2 regions of the Sphingomonas longa genome follow, and region 1 is predicted to be linked to the other one. Evidence: predicted binding sites of a transcription regulator. Region 1 holds the regulator's gene; the other holds the start of a gene.

Region 1 (7,370 bases):
ATCGAGCTGCTTGGAGCCGAGGGAGAGCTTCGCGGCGTCGGTCATTCCACCATCCTTGTTCTAGCTGGTATTCTTAGCTGGCCATCCGGTCGGCGATGCGACCCAGGCTTTCCTCGCGCCCGAGCAGCGCGACGACATCGAAGATCCCGGGCGACGTGCGTCGTCCGGTCAGCGCGGCGCGAAGGGGTTGCGCGACCTGGCCGAGCTTCAAGCCCCGCGCGTCGGCGACCCGCCGTACCGCAGCTTCGATTCCGTCCGTATCCCAGCCGTCGAGCGCGTCAAGCGCCGCATGAACCTCCGCCAGGATAGCCGGTGCGTCGCCCGCGAGGAGCGGAGCCGCCGCCTCGTCGATCGTGAGCGGCCGAGTGGCGATGAGGAACTGCGCGCCGTCCGCCAGCTCGTTGAGGTTGGCGGCGCGGGGCTTCAACGCCGGCATCGCGGCGGTCAGGCGGGCTTCGTCGGCCCCGGTCATCCGGGCCGCGACGAGCTTGGCGAGACGGGCGTCGTCGGCCTCGCGGATATAGAGGCCATTCAGATGTTCGAGCTTCTTCAGGTCAAAGCGGGAAGGACTTTTACCAACGGCGGCAAGGTCGAACCACTTCACCGCCTCGTCCCGCGCGATAATCTCCGCGTCGCCGTGACCCCAGCCGAGGCGCAGCAGATAATTGTCGAGCGCCTCAGGCAGGATACCGAGTTCGTCGCGATACGCTTCGATCCCGACCGCACCATGGCGCTTCGACAGCTTCGCGCCGTCCGAGCCGTGGATCAGCGGGATGTGCGCATAGACCGGCTCCGGCCAGCCGTTCGTCCGGTAGATCGGCAACTGGCGAAAGGCGTTGTTGAGGTGGTCGTCGCCGCGGATGACATGGGTCACCCCCATGTCGTGATCGTCGACCACGACCGCAAGCATGTAGGTCGGCGTACCGTCCGAGCGGAGCAGGACAAGGTCGTCGAGTTCGGCGTTCTGCACCGTCACCGCGCCCTGCACCTGATCCTCGATCGTCACCGACCCCTCCTGCGGTGCGCGCAAACGCACGACGAAGGGCTGGTCCGCCGGGCCGTCGGTGCGATCGCGCCACGGGCTGCGGATGCGGAGCGGCTTCTTCGCGGCCTGCGCCGCTTCGCGCTGGGCGGCGATTTCCGCCTGCGTCATCCAGCAGCGGTAGGCGTGGCCGTTCGCGACCATTGCATGCGCGACCTCGGCATGACGATCGGAGCGGGCGAACTGGAACACGGCATCGCCGTCCCAATCGAGCCCTAGCCAGCGCATGCCTACTAAAATCGCATCGATCGCCGGCTGCGTCGAGCGGGCGCGGTCGGTATCCTCGATCCGAAGCAGGAACTGGCCACCATTGTGACGCGCGAACAGCCAGTTGAACAGCGCGGTGCGCGCACCGCCCAAATGCAGGAATCCGGTCGGCGAAGGGGCGAACCGCGTGACGACGGAGGTGGGTTCGGGCGTGCTGCCCGGAACGGATGTTGCGCTCAAGCGCGCGTGCTCCCAGACTGTGGATCAAATGGCCAGTTCAGCCGCCGCAGCCCCTAGCACGCACCCCGCGCGGCGACAAATTGCGGCTGTGCAACATAGGCTGGAAACATTGCTGGAGGCCGAGCGCGACCAGCTGGTGTTGTGGCTGCCCGTGATGCTCGGGGCGGGGGTGGCGGCGTGGTTCGTACTGCTTCGGCGAAGCGAGTGGACGGCGGTGCTGCTGGCACTGACGGCGACGGCGTGCCTGGCGGCGGCATTGGGTCGCGGCGGTAGGGCGAGCAGGGCGGTTGCGGTCGGCGCGCTGGCGATGGCGGTTGGGCTGGCGCTGATATGGTGGCGGGCGGAGCGGGTGGCGGCGCCGGTGCTGGCGCGGCCGGCGGTGGCGGCGTTCGACGCCCGCGTCGAGCGGGCCGAGCCGCTGGTGGCACGTGAACTGGTGCGGCTGACGCTGGCGCCGATTGATGCGCCGGCGCTGCCGCGGCGGTTGCGGGTCAATCTTGCTGAAGCGGATGTGCCGGCGGGCCTGACGCGGCGGGCGGTTATCCGGTTGCGGGCGAGGCTGCTGCCGCCGCCGGATGCGGCGGTGCCGGGGGCGTACAGCTATGCCCGCGCGGCGTGGTTCGCCGGGGTTGGGGCGACGGGGCGGGGCTTTGCACCGGTGCGGATCGTGACGCCGGGTGATGCCGAGCTGGGGCTGCGGGCGACGCTGACGCGGCATATCACCGAGCGGGTGGCGGGGAGTGCGGGCGGTGTGGCGGCGGCGCTGGCGACCGGCGATGTCGGGTCGATTGCGGAGGAGGATGCCGAGGCTATGCGCGCGGCGGGGCTCGCGCATTTGCTGTCGGTGAGCGGGTTGCACATCACTGCTGTCGTGGGTGCGACGATGCTGATCGTGATGCGGCTGCTGGCACTTTGGCCGGCGCTGGCGTTGCGGGTGCGGCTGCCGCTCGTCGCCGCTGCGGTGGGGGCCGGGGCGGCGGTCGGGTACACGCTGTTGACGGGGTCGGAGGTGCCGACGATCCGGTCGTGCGTGGCCGCGCTGCTGGTGCTGGCGGCGCTGGCGCTCGGGCGGGAAGCGATGACGCTGCGGCTGGTGGCGGCGGGGGCGATCGTGGTGCTGATCGCGTGGCCCGAGTCGCTGGCCGGGGCGAGCTTCCAATTGTCGTTTGCCGCCATCACCGCAATCGTGGCGCTGCACGACCATCCGTGGATGCGTGGCTTTGCCGAGGTGCGGGAGAAAGGCCTGCTGCGGCGATGGGGCCGGGGTGCGGTGTTGCTCCTGATGACGGGCGTCGTCGTCGAGGCCGCGTTGATGCCGATCGCGGTGTATCACTTCCATCGTGCCGGATTGTACGGGGCGTTGGCCAATATGGTCGCCATCCCGTGGACGACGTTCGTGGTCATGCCGTTGGAGCTCCTGGCGTTGCTGCTGGACGTGGCGGGGCTGGGTGCGCCGGTGTGGTGGCTGGTGGAGCGGGCTTTGTGGGCGCTGCTGTGGCTGGCGCGGATCGTGGCGTCGGCGCCGGGGGCGGTGCGGGCGTGGCCGGTCATGCCGGACGCGGCGTATGCGCTGATCGTTGTCGGTGGCCTGTGGCTTGCGCTGTGGCGGACGGAGTGGCGGCGCTGGGGTTTGGCCCCGCTGGCCGTCGGTTCCTTGTGGGCGGCGATGACGCCGGCGCCCGATCTGCTGGTGAGCGGGGACGGGCGGCATGCGGCGGTGCGGACCGAATATGGGGCGATGGCGCTGCTGAGGGAGCGGGCCGGCGAGTATATGCAGAACGTGCTGAGCGAGAATGGCGGTGTGAAGGGTGCGCCGATGACGCTGGACGGTTTGCCGGGGGCGGCGTGCAGTGCCGACCTGTGTGCGGTCGATGTTGCCGGGCGGCGGGTGGTGATGACGCGGAGTGCATATCTGGTGCCGGTAAGGGCGCTGATCGCGGCGTGCGTCGGGGCGGATGTGGTGGTGAGCGAGCGGCGCTTGCCGGTCGGGTGTCGGCCGCGGTGGTTGCGGCTGGAACGGGATGTGCTGGCGCGGACCGGGGGCGTTGCCGTCGGGCTGAGCGGGGGGTGGACGGCGACGGTACGGCGGGCCGGGGATGAGCATCCGTGGGTTTTGGCGGCTGGGCGAGAGGATTCGGGGGCGGGGTTCCGTCGTTTCCGACGTTGAACGTTTTCAGTGCCTTGCGGGATCGGACCGCTGGAAGGTTAGGCTAAGGTTAGTCCAATGCGGTGTTTTGGGCCGTCCGATATCTTGAATGACGCGCTTGCGGCGAGGCCCTCCCCCAGCCCCTCCCCGAGGGGAGGGGAGGGGAGCAGAATGGCGCAGAAGGCTCACTCTTCCGCTATAACGCAGCTCCCCTCTGTAGGACAGCGCCCGCCGCTTCAGTCGTAGCGGCGAAGGATGCCGGACAGCTTGCCCTGGATGCGAACCTGCTGCGGACTGTAGCGCTGCGGATCGTAGGCGCGGTTGGCGGGGTCCAGGCGGACCATCGCGCCTTCGCGGCGGAAATACTTCAGCGTCGCTTCGGCGTCCTCGATCAGCGCCACGACGATTTCGCCGTCGCGGGCGGTTTCGGTGCGGCGGACGAGAGCATAGTCGCCGTCGAGAATACCCGCCTCGACCATCGAGTCACCGGCGACTTCGAGCGCGTAATGCTCGCCCGCGCCGAGCAAGGCGGCGGGAACGGCGAGCATCGAGGAGCCTTCGAACGCCTCGATCGGGACACCGGCAGCGATGCGTCCGTGCAACGGGATCTCGACCACGTCGTTCGCAGGCTGGCGAAGTGGAGGAAGTGGAGGCGTCGGAGCCTTCGTCTTCGGTGCCTTCTTGGCGTCGGCACGCTCGGGCATGCGCAACACCTCCAGCGCGCGGGCGCGGTTGGGGAGGCGGCGGATGAACTGGCGTTCCTCCAGCGCGGAGATCAGGCGGTGAACGCCCGACTTGGACTTCAGGTCGAGTGCATCCTTCATCTCCTCGAACGAGGGAGACACCCCCGTCTCGGCGAGGCGATCGTTGATGAAGCAGACCAGCTCGTGCTGCTTGCGCGTGAGCATCGCGTTTCCCTCCGTCGGAACCCGGCTGTCCTTCAGAACAGACGAGGAACCTATATGGAACGCAAAACTTGTCGTCAAGCGATCCCCAAGATTTCCGCCGAGTCGCCGGCCTTTGCGGGCGGCGCATCGGTCGGCCGGACGATGAGGCAGGTCGAGCGCGCGAGCGTCAGCAGCATCGAACTGTCCTGAATCGTAGAGGCATAGGCACGGCCTTCGCGAATTTCCGCCCGCAGATAGTCGGTGCGCGGGCCGTTCGCGGGCAGGTCCTCGCCCAGCAACACCGTGCCAGTCTGCGGCAGCGGATCGCGTGCGCCGGCGAGATGCGCGATCAGCGGGCGGACGAACAACGTCGCGGTGACGAAGGCGGACACCGGATTGCCGGGCAGGCCGAGCACCGCCGCATCGCCAAGGCGGCCGGCCATCATCGGCTTGCCAGGCCGTAGCGCGATCCGCCAGAAGTCGATCGTACCGCCCGCCGCCTCCAGCGCGGGGCGGACGAGATCGTGGTCGCCGACCGACGCGCCACCGGTGGTCACGAGCAGGTCGGCCTCGACCGCAGCGAAGGCGTCCCGCAAGGCGTCGAGCCGGTCGGGCAGGATGCCGAGATCGACGATGTCGACGGGCAGGTCCGCGATCATCGCCGCGAGCATGACGCCGTTCGATTCGGGCAGTTGCGATCCGAGCGGCATCGTTCCGGCAGGGACGAGTTCGTCGCCCGTCGCGGCGATCGCGACGCGAATGCGTCGGCGCACGGGCAGGGTGGCGAGGCCGCCAGTGGCAGCGACGGCGATACGCGCCGGAGTCAGGCGGTCGCCGGTCGCGATCAGGCGGGTGCCGGTGTGGAAGTCGAGTCCGCGCGCGCGGGTGTTGCGGCCGAGGTGACCGGGGCCTTCACCGGCCAGCGTCAGGCGGTCGCCGTCGCGGCCGGCCTCTTCCTGGATCAGCACTGTGTCGGCACCGGCGGGCATCGCGGCACCGGTGAAGATGCGCGTGGCCTGATAAGCGTCGACTGTCCCATCGAAGGGGCGGCCCGCGGCGCTTTCGCCGATCACCGTCCAGGGGCCGGGCAGGTCGGCGAAGCGGATCGCGTAGCCGTCCATCGCCGAAAGGTCCGCCACGGGCTGCGTCCGCGCGGCGAGAATGTCGGCGGCGGCCCATCGGCCCGCGGCGTGCGGGAGCGGCACGTCCTCCGTCGCGACCGGCGGTTTGAGCGCGAACAGGCGGGACTGGGCTTCGGCGACTGGTACGAGCGTCATGCGCGTGCCTTGCCACGCCGGTTGCGCGTGGAACAGCGTCAGTGCGGGGTGACGCCCATCTCCACGCCGGTTTTGTCGTAAAGCGCGAAGCGATCGACGAGATCGGCGCTGGCGCGGTTATAACCGATCACCGTCACCTCCGCACCGTCGCGGCGCAGGCGCGCGACCGCCTTGTCGAGCGCACCCACGGCGGAGATATCCCAGAAATGTGCGGCGGTGACGTCGATCAGGACGTGGGCGGCGGGCTCCGGCATCCGGAAGGCGCGGGTGAAGCGGTCGACCGAGGCGAAGAAGATCTGGCCGGTGACGATGTAGGTGGCGACGGTGCCGTCTTCCGTCCGCTCGACCGCGAACATGCGACGGACCTTATTCGCGAAGAAGATGCCGGACAGCAGCACGCCCGCCAGCACGCCCTGCGCGAGATCGCGGGTGAGGACGACGACCGCGACCGTGACGAGCATGACGACCGAGGATGTCGGCGGGTGGCGGCGCAAATTGGGGATCGAGTTCCAGCTGAACGTGCCGATCGACACCATGACCATTACGGCAACGAGCGCCGGCATCGGGATGCGGCCGACGAACGGACCGAGCACCGCGAGCAGGAACAGCAGGAACACGCCCGCGGTCAGCGTCGACAGGCGGGTGCGGCCGCCGGACGTGACGTTGATGACCGACTGCCCGATCATCGCGCAGCCGCCCATGCCGGCGACGAGCGCGGCGGCGATGTTGGCAGTGCCCTGACCGGCGCACTCGCGACGCTTGTCGCTGTCGGTGTCGGTCATGTCGTCGACAATCTGCGCGGTCAGCAGCGATTCGAGCAGGCCAACCGCGGCCATCGTCAGCGAATAGGGGAGGATGATGCGCAGCGTGTCGAGCGTCAGCGGCACCTGCGGAAGGTGCAGGCTGGGCAGCCCCTGCGGCAGCGCGCCCATGTCGCCGACCGTGGTGACCGGCACGTTCAGGCCGATACCGATCGCCGCCAGCACGAGGATCGCGACGAGCGGGGAAGGGACCGCTTTCGTCAGGCGCGGCAGGAGGTAGATGATCGCGAGACCGGCCGCGACCATCGCGTACGTCTCCCACCCACGCCCGATCAGTTGCGGTAGCTGCGCCATGAAGATGAGGATTGCGAGCGCGTTGACGAAGCCGGTGATGACCGAGCGCGAGACGAACTGCATCAGCAGATCGAGCCGCGCGAGACCGGCGAGCATCTGGATCAGACCCATCAAAATCGTCGCGGCGAAGAGGTATTCGACGCCGTGGTCGCGGACGAGCGGTACGACGACGACCGCGACGGCGGCCGTGGCGGCGGAGATCATGCCGGGCCGCCCGCCGGTGAAGGCGATGACGGTGGCGATCGCAACCGACGCGTAGAGGCCGACGCGGGGATCGACGCCGGCGATGACGGAAAATCCGATCGCCTCCGGGATCAGGGCAAGCGCGACGACGATCCCTGCGAGCAGGTCCGCGCGCGGATTCGACAGCCAGTCGCGGCGAAGCGTGGCGATTATTGTCATGGGGGAAGGTCCGAGTGTGCGGCAGGGTCGCCGCGCTGTCCCGGGGATAGGCGC
Region 2 (7,370 bases), 630 kb from region 1:
CGCCAAGACCAACCGCGACACCGACGGCTTCGTGAAGGTCATCGCCGACGCCAAGTCGGACCGCGTTCTGGGCGTCTGGATCATCTCCTCGCTCGCCGGCACCATGATCGCGCAGGCCGCACAGGCGATGGAGTTCGGCGCCACGTCGGAGGATATCGCCTACACCTGCCACGCGCATCCGACACACGCCGAAGCGCTCAAGGAAGCGGCGATGGCCGTGCAGGGGAAGCCGATCCATATCTGAGCCGCAGCCGGGCGCAGCGCAGCAGCGCCGCGCCCGCGGCCAGATCGGCCGGCGGCGCTGCGAGCGCCGACCGACGGCACGGCTTCGCCGTGACCAGCCGCAACGGGAGTGCGCGTGGCGCACTCTCGCGAAGGCCGGCCGGCGGCGCTGGGAGCGCCGACCGACGGCACGGCTTCGCCGTGACGCCCCTTCTTCACCCAGCGCCCGTGGCGAGCCGTTCTGCTCGAAGGCTCGCCGTCATGCCTGCCCGCTCCCGGCACCCACGGTTCAACAAGACCGAAGCCCGCCAAGTTCGCAGCTCATGCGATGCCGGAACCAGCGTCGCCCAACGACCCCTCATGCATAACTCCAGCCTCCAACAGCGCAGCATTGGCAAGAACGCGGCATCCGAACGTTACGACACGACCCCACAATCCGCCCCGCCAGCATCGCTCAAAAATGAAACTCCGCACCACGCTCGAAGCCGACTGGCTCCATCTCACCCGCACGACGCTCCCGGCGTTGGCGAAGGACCGTAGCTGGCCGGTCAGCGCCGATCATTGTTTCCAGCGCATCCTGCTCGACAATGCGTGCGGCGGCCCGTGGTACGACCACGTCAACGGCCGTCCTGCCTATCGCCACATCGACGCGGATCGCCTCGTCGCCGCGACACGCCTGGGCAACGACGCGGCAGAAGGGACCGCCGACCTCCACGCCCTCAACCGCGCCTCCCTCGCTTGGCGTGGCAAGCGGCGTCCACCGACCGCCTGACCGGGCTCGGTTCGCCGCACGGACGAACGACGTTTACTTTTCGTTAACCAGCTGCATTTACCTTTCGTCAACGAACCACCGGCCACCTGTTGATACCCCCGAAGGAGCCTCGCGCCATGAACCGCGTAGCCGTGACGATCGCGCTCGCCCTGCCGCTCTCCGCCGTGTCTCTGGGTGGATGCGCGCATCGGCCTCGCGCGACGGGGGCGCTGGAGCCCACGCCCCCGCAGCCACAGGGCTGGCGCGCGCTGGCGACGGCGGAGGACCAGGCCCGTCTCGACGCGCTGCCGCAGCGATGGGCGGAGGCGAAGACCCGCATCACCCGCCGTTACGCCGCCAAGGTCACTGCGGAGGGTGCGCTGCTCGATCCCGCCGCCGCATTGCCGCTGCCCGCGCTGCCGCCGGGACCGTACCGATGCCGTCTCGTCCGGCTCGGCGGGCCCGCGCCGATCGCCAGCTTCAAGCCCGATTTCTGCTACATCGAGGGTGATGCGAAGGGCGTCGCCTTCACCAAGGTCGACGGCGCCAACCTGCCCGGCGGCTGGCTGTTCGAGGATGGCGCGACCCGTCAGGTCCTTCTCGGCGGCACCCGATCTCATCCGACGCAGCAATCCCCCGGTTACGGCACCGATCCGACCCGCGACGTCGCCGGCATCGTCGAACGCGTCGGCCCATTCCGCTGGCGCCTCGTCCTGCCCAAGGCGGGCAGGGGCGCACTGCTCGACATCTACGAACTCGTCCCCGTCCCGCCCGCCGTTCCCGGTGCGACGCCAGCGGTGGCGGGGAAATAGGGACCGTGACGCCGTCGGCCCGTCGCCCCGTCGCCGTTGCCGGGAGCGGCAGGCGGTACGACGTTCCTGCGCCGGGAAGAACGAGGGCTCTCCGGCGTTTCCGGCTTCGCCCGTTCTGCCGGACTGGACATCCATCGATCAGCGAACGATTGCAGGAACACGCTTCGGGCAAACAGCTGCCGCGATAGCGGCGAGCGTCGCGGATCCTCGACCGTGCGGTGGATCGCTCCCGGCTTGGGAAGGCGGGTTTCGGCTAACGCCCAAACGTGGGACGTTCAGCCACACCGAAGGCGTTCCTATTTGCTGCCTCTCTGTCTGCGGAGTAGTTCACTCCGCACGGAGGGCAGCAGATGAAATGTGAAAGTATCGCGGAGAGCCTGTCCGTCGAAGATGGCGTGGTGCAAATTGCATTCGACTTGGCTGGGTCACCCGCTGTCTACCTTATCCTGTCGAAGCCGCGTGACGTCGGCGCTAAACACGAGTTCTTCGGCGAGGATCATTACGCTGAAGTGCAAGATCAGATCTACGGCGGATATGGAGTAATTGAGGTGCTTGAGATCGACGATGCCTTTCGATTTCACATCCGATTGAAGGCCGGCGTTCCGGGCGTCGGCAGATACCTCACAATCATTAGCCGCACGGCAATGCCCGATGGAGTCATGAACGAGTTGCGGACCTTGGAGAGGCGCTGAACACCAGACTTGCCGTTCCCGAAACAGCATCCCAGTCGCGACGGCGCTCGCCGTCTCGATCGCGGTTCCTTTACGGAAGGACGTTTCACGCCCCGCCCCGCAAATTGCTAATTTACTATAGAAGGGCCATTCGCCAATGAGTCACGATAGGAGCGGTGTCTGAGACATGGTAGATATCGCGCTGGCAGTGCTGCTGTTGATCGGCATTCCTATGCAGGTAGTCTGGCGGGAACGATCCGGTATTAGTCGCTCCCGCATCGCGCGTTACCGTTCGGCAATTTTCATCATCGCAGGCTGTCTGACCGTTTTGGCCTTGCAATGGAGCGTCACAACCAGAAGTACATCCTTATTAGGATTGAAAGTTCCACCCACAAAATTGGGATGGATTTGCCTAATTGGTGCGGTATTGTTTCTGGCGGTTTCAGGTGTGGCCGCTCGGCGCGAAAATAAAGTGATCGCTGAAGATGCTGACGATCCGTTTCCCCAAACGACAGTCGAGCGTGGAAGCTATGTTCTGTTCGCATTTGCGGCGGGGTTGGGCTGGGAAATTTTGTATCGGGGATTCCTGCTGTGGTTCTTGACGCCGCTATTCGGGATCGTTGCGGCCATAGGAGTGGCAGCCCTTGCCTACGGTGTCGCGCATGGCGTTAAAGATCGCCGCCTGCTGATGGCGAGCATCACATCTGCTCTTGTATTCACCACAGCTTTCGCGGTGACGCACGAACTTTGGTGGCTCATGCTAATCCATACTGGATTGCCGCTGATAGCTTTGACAACGTCTCCGCGAGCGACAGTCGTGAACCCGTAAATCCAGCCGTCCCGATCCACCATTCTTTTCGGGGAAGGGCAGCCGCCGCTCGATGTCCGCTACCGCTACCCGCGTCTCGGAAAACGGTCAGGCCGCTATTCACCGAACCCAGAAGTTCCCAGAACATCTACCTTCGAGAGCGACGCGTGAGTCGGTCGAATTGGCGGGGTCCCCCGCAGCAGCGGCACGTCAGGTGGGACAGAAATCAGCCCGAATATCCGATCCCCGTCCTGCCTTGGCGAGTCGAACGCCACGCGGCGGACCTAATCGCTTCAACCACGCTTGGCACGAACGGACAAGGCGGAGTCGCCGGACAGCCGTCCCCGCGAGCGCCGTCAAGCCTTCTTCCCCCCGAACAACCTCCCGAGCACCTGCTCCGCCGCCTGCGTCAGCGCGTCGGCGATCACCTGCGGGTCGGGCGTGCGCTGGGTGCCCTGGGGCGTGCCCTGTGGCGGCGGCGAGGGCGGGGTCGGGGGCGCCGCCGGCTCCGGCGCGGCAGCAGCCTCGGCCGCCTTCGTCCGCTCGCGTCCGGCATTGACGATCGCCGCGCTGGCCGCCGCCGCCGCCATCGTCAGTCCGGCGGTCAGCACCTCGCGCCCGGCCGGCGTGTTCGCCTGCGCCAGCAGCGCTTCGCCCCGGTCGAGCAAGGCCTCGCCCTTCTGTCGCAATTCCTTGGGCAGCTTCACGCCGCCGATCCGCTTGGGAATGCGTTTGGCCTTCTTCGTCATGCTCGGCTCCACTGGTGTCGTGTAGATATAAGACACGTCCGCGGCCTGTCATCCCCCCGTCGCTACCCCTCGCAACTCGCGCGCCTCGACCCTAACTCACCGCAAAGCCCCATCTAGCCCTTCGCGCAGAACGGAAGTAGAACGCCTGATATGCTGACCAAAATTTCCGTCCGCGGCGCGCGCGAGCACAATCTGAAGGATGTCAGCGTCGACATCCCCCGCGACACGCTGACCGTCATCACCGGCCTGTCGGGGTCGGGCAAGTCCTCGCTCGCGTTCGACACGATCTATGCGGAGGGGCAGCGTCGCTACGTCGAATCGCTGTCCGCCTATGCTCGCCAGTTCCTGGAACTGATGCAGAAGCCCGACGTCGACCATATCGAGGGCTTGAGCCCGGCGATCTCGATCGAGCAGAAGACGACCTCGCGCAATCCGCGCTCGACGGTCGCGACGGTCACCGAGATCTACGATTACATGCGGCTTCTGTGGGCGCGCGTCGGCGTTCCCTACAGCCCCGCCACGGGGGAGCCGATCGCCGCGCAGACCGTGTCGCAGATGGTCGACCGCGTCATGACCCTGCCAGAAGGAACGCGCCTGCTGCTGCTCGCCCCCGTCGTGCGCGGCCGCAAGGGCGAGTATCGCAAGGAGCTGGCGGAGTGGCAGAAGGCCGGCTTCACCCGCGTCCGCATCGACGGTCAGGTGCATGAGATCGAGGACGCTCCCGCGCTCGACAAGAAGTACAAGCACGACATCGAGGTCGTGGTCGACCGCCTCGTCGTGCGCGAGGATATCGCCACGCGCCTCGCCGACAGTTTCGAGACCGCGCTGAAGCTCGCCGACGGCCTCGCGTATGTCGATCCCGCCGACCCGGTCGAGCCGCGCACCCCTGAAAGCGTCGTGCTGGGCGACCACGCGCCCCCCGGCCGCATCGTGTTCTCGGAAAAGTTCGCCTGCCCGGTCAGCGGCTTCACGATCGCGGAGATCGAGCCGCGCCTGTTCTCGTTCAACGCCCCGCAGGGTGCGTGCCCGGCCTGCGACGGCCTGGGCGAGAAGATGATCTTCGACGAGGACCTCGTCGTCCCCAACCACGCGCTGTCGATCAAGAAGGGCGCGGTCGTGCCCTGGGCCAAGTCCAACCCGCCATCCCCCTATTACATGCAGGTGCTGGGCAGCCTCGCGAAGGCGTTCGACTTCGCGATGGACACGCCGTGGAGCGACCTGCCCGAGGATGTCCGCGCCCAGATCCTGCACGGCACCCGCGGCAAGCCCGTCACGCTGACCTTCGTCGACGGCAAGAAGAAGTACGACGTCAACAAGCCGTTCGAGGGCGTGATCGGCAACCTCAACCGCCGCCTGCTCCAGACCGAGAGCGCGTGGATGCGGGAGGAGCTGACCAAATACCAGTCGTCTCGCCCGTGCGAGACCTGCCACGGCGCCCGCCTCAAGCCAGAGGCGCTGGCGGTCAAGGTCGCGATGCGGGACATCAGCTACGCCACGCACCTGTCCGTGGTCGACGCGCTCCAGTTCTTCACCGACCTGCCGACGCATCTCGGCGACCAGCAGCGCGCGATCGCCGAGCGCATCCTGAAGGAAATCGTCGAGCGGCTCGGCTTCCTCAACAATGTCGGCCTCGATTATCTGAACCTCGACCGCACCAGCGGCACGCTGTCCGGCGGCGAAAGCCAGCGCATCCGCCTCGCGTCGCAGATCGGCAGCGGCCTGTCCGGCGTCCTCTACGTCCTCGACGAGCCGTCGATCGGCCTGCACCAGCGCGACAACGACATGCTGCTCGCCACGCTGCGCCGCCTGCGCGATCTCGGCAACACCGTGCTGGTCGTGGAGCATGACGAGGACGCGATCCGCACCGCCGACTACGTCATCGACATGGGGCCGGGCGCGGGCGTCCACGGCGGCGAGATCGTCGCGCAGGGCACGCTCAAGCAACTGCTGAAGTCGAAGACCAGCATCACCGCCGACTATCTCAACGGCACGCGCATGGTCCCGCTCCCGGCCAAGCGCCGCAAGGGCACCGGCAAGAAGCTGACCGTCCACAACGCCACCGCCAACAACCTGACCGGCGTCACCGAGTCGATCCCGCTCGGCACCTTCACCTGCATCACCGGCGTCAGCGGGTCGGGCAAGTCCAGCTTCACGATCGACACGCTGTTCGCCGCCGCCGCGCGCCAGCTCAACGGCGCGCGCATCCTCGCGGGCAAGCACGACAGGATCACCGGGCTGGAGCATCTCGACAAGGTCATCGACATCGACCAGTCGCCGATCGGCCGCACCCCGCGCTCCAACCCCGCCACCTATACGGGCAGCTTCACGCAGATCCGCGACTGGTTCGCCGGCCTGCCCGAAAGCCTCGCGCGCGGGTACAAGCCCGGCCGCTTCAGCTTCAACGTCAAGGGCGGCCGGTGCGAGGCGTGCCAGGGCGACGGCGTGCTCAAGATCGAGATGCACTTCCTCCCCGACGTCTACGTCACCTGCGACGTCTGCCACGGCGCGCGCTACAACCGCGAGACGCTGGAGGTGAAGTTCAAGGGGCACAGCATCGCCGACGTGCTCGACATGACGGTCGAGGACGCCGCCGAGTTCTTCAAGGCCGTGCCGCCGATCCGCGAAAAGATGGCGATGCTGGTCGAGGTCGGCCTCGGCTACGTCAAGGTCGGGCAACAGGCGACCACCCTGTCCGGCGGCGAGGCGCAGCGCGTCAAGCTCGCCAAGGAACTCGCCCGCCGCGCGACCGGCAACACGCTCTACATCCTCGACGAACCGACCACCGGCCTCCATTTCGAGGATGTCCGCAAACTGCTCGAAGTCCTTCACGCGCTGGTCGAGCAAGGCAACACCGTCGTAGTGATCGAACACAACCTCGACGTCATCAAGACCGCCGACTGGATCGTCGACCTCGGCCCCGAAGGCGGCGTCAAGGGCGGCGAGATCGTCGCCGTCGGCACCCCCGAACAGGTAGTGAAGGAACCCCGCAGCTACACGGGCAAGTACCTGACGCCGCTGTTGAAGGGCGGGGCGGGCAGCGAGGCGGTGGCGGCGGAGTGAGATGAACGCCGCCAAAGCGGCTATGGTTTCGCCATAACGCGCTGACGGGCAACTATGTCTGCATCGGCACCGAGGGTGTAGAGATAGCGCCTGCGCTCGTCGGACCCCCTCTTCAACCTCGTCAGCGCGCGTCGCTGATCGTCCGAGAGCGCAAACCGCACATATCCATTCGCCTTCAGGCAAGCGTCGACGCGCGATTGCAGTTCGTTCTGCAATGCGTCGACCTTGCGTTCCGGCGAATACATCCGCTTCAGACGAACCTGTCTATCGGCGCGGACGAGGTTCGGATCGTCGCTT

What was found. Region 1 encodes LexA, which represses DNA repair genes until DNA is damaged. Its sites were predicted from a motif close to GTTCCNCNCTTGTTCT; they were not measured.
Region 2: the regulator LexA is predicted to act here: its motif matches at 4,141-4,156, upstream of uvrA (excinuclease ABC subunit UvrA).

What each region holds. Positions count from the first base shown of each region.
Region 1 is NZ_JAFEMC010000001.1:482,717-490,086, reverse strand. Features, by position in the region: gene ILT43_RS02370 (citrate synthase) at 1-45, opposite strand, end outside; gene gltX (glutamate--tRNA ligase) at 74-1,489, opposite strand; gene ILT43_RS02360 (ComEC/Rec2 family competence protein) at 1,644-3,656, shown strand; gene lexA (transcriptional repressor LexA) at 3,872-4,543, opposite strand; gene ILT43_RS02350 (molybdopterin molybdotransferase MoeA) at 4,618-5,799, opposite strand; gene ILT43_RS02345 (SulP family inorganic anion transporter) at 5,838-7,316, opposite strand; sul1 at 7,350-7,370, opposite strand, start outside.
Region 2 is NZ_JAFEMC010000001.1:1,112,686-1,120,055, reverse strand. Features, by position in the region: gene lpdA (dihydrolipoyl dehydrogenase) at 1-244, shown strand, start outside; gene ILT43_RS05475 (hypothetical protein) at 683-994, shown strand; gene ILT43_RS05470 (DUF4893 domain-containing protein) at 1,111-1,785, shown strand; gene ILT43_RS05465 (hypothetical protein) at 2,136-2,477, shown strand; gene ILT43_RS05460 (CPBP family intramembrane glutamic endopeptidase) at 2,644-3,285, shown strand; gene ILT43_RS05455 (hypothetical protein) at 3,621-4,013, opposite strand; gene uvrA (excinuclease ABC subunit UvrA) at 4,164-7,073, shown strand; gene ILT43_RS05445 (hypothetical protein) at 7,094-7,370, opposite strand, start outside.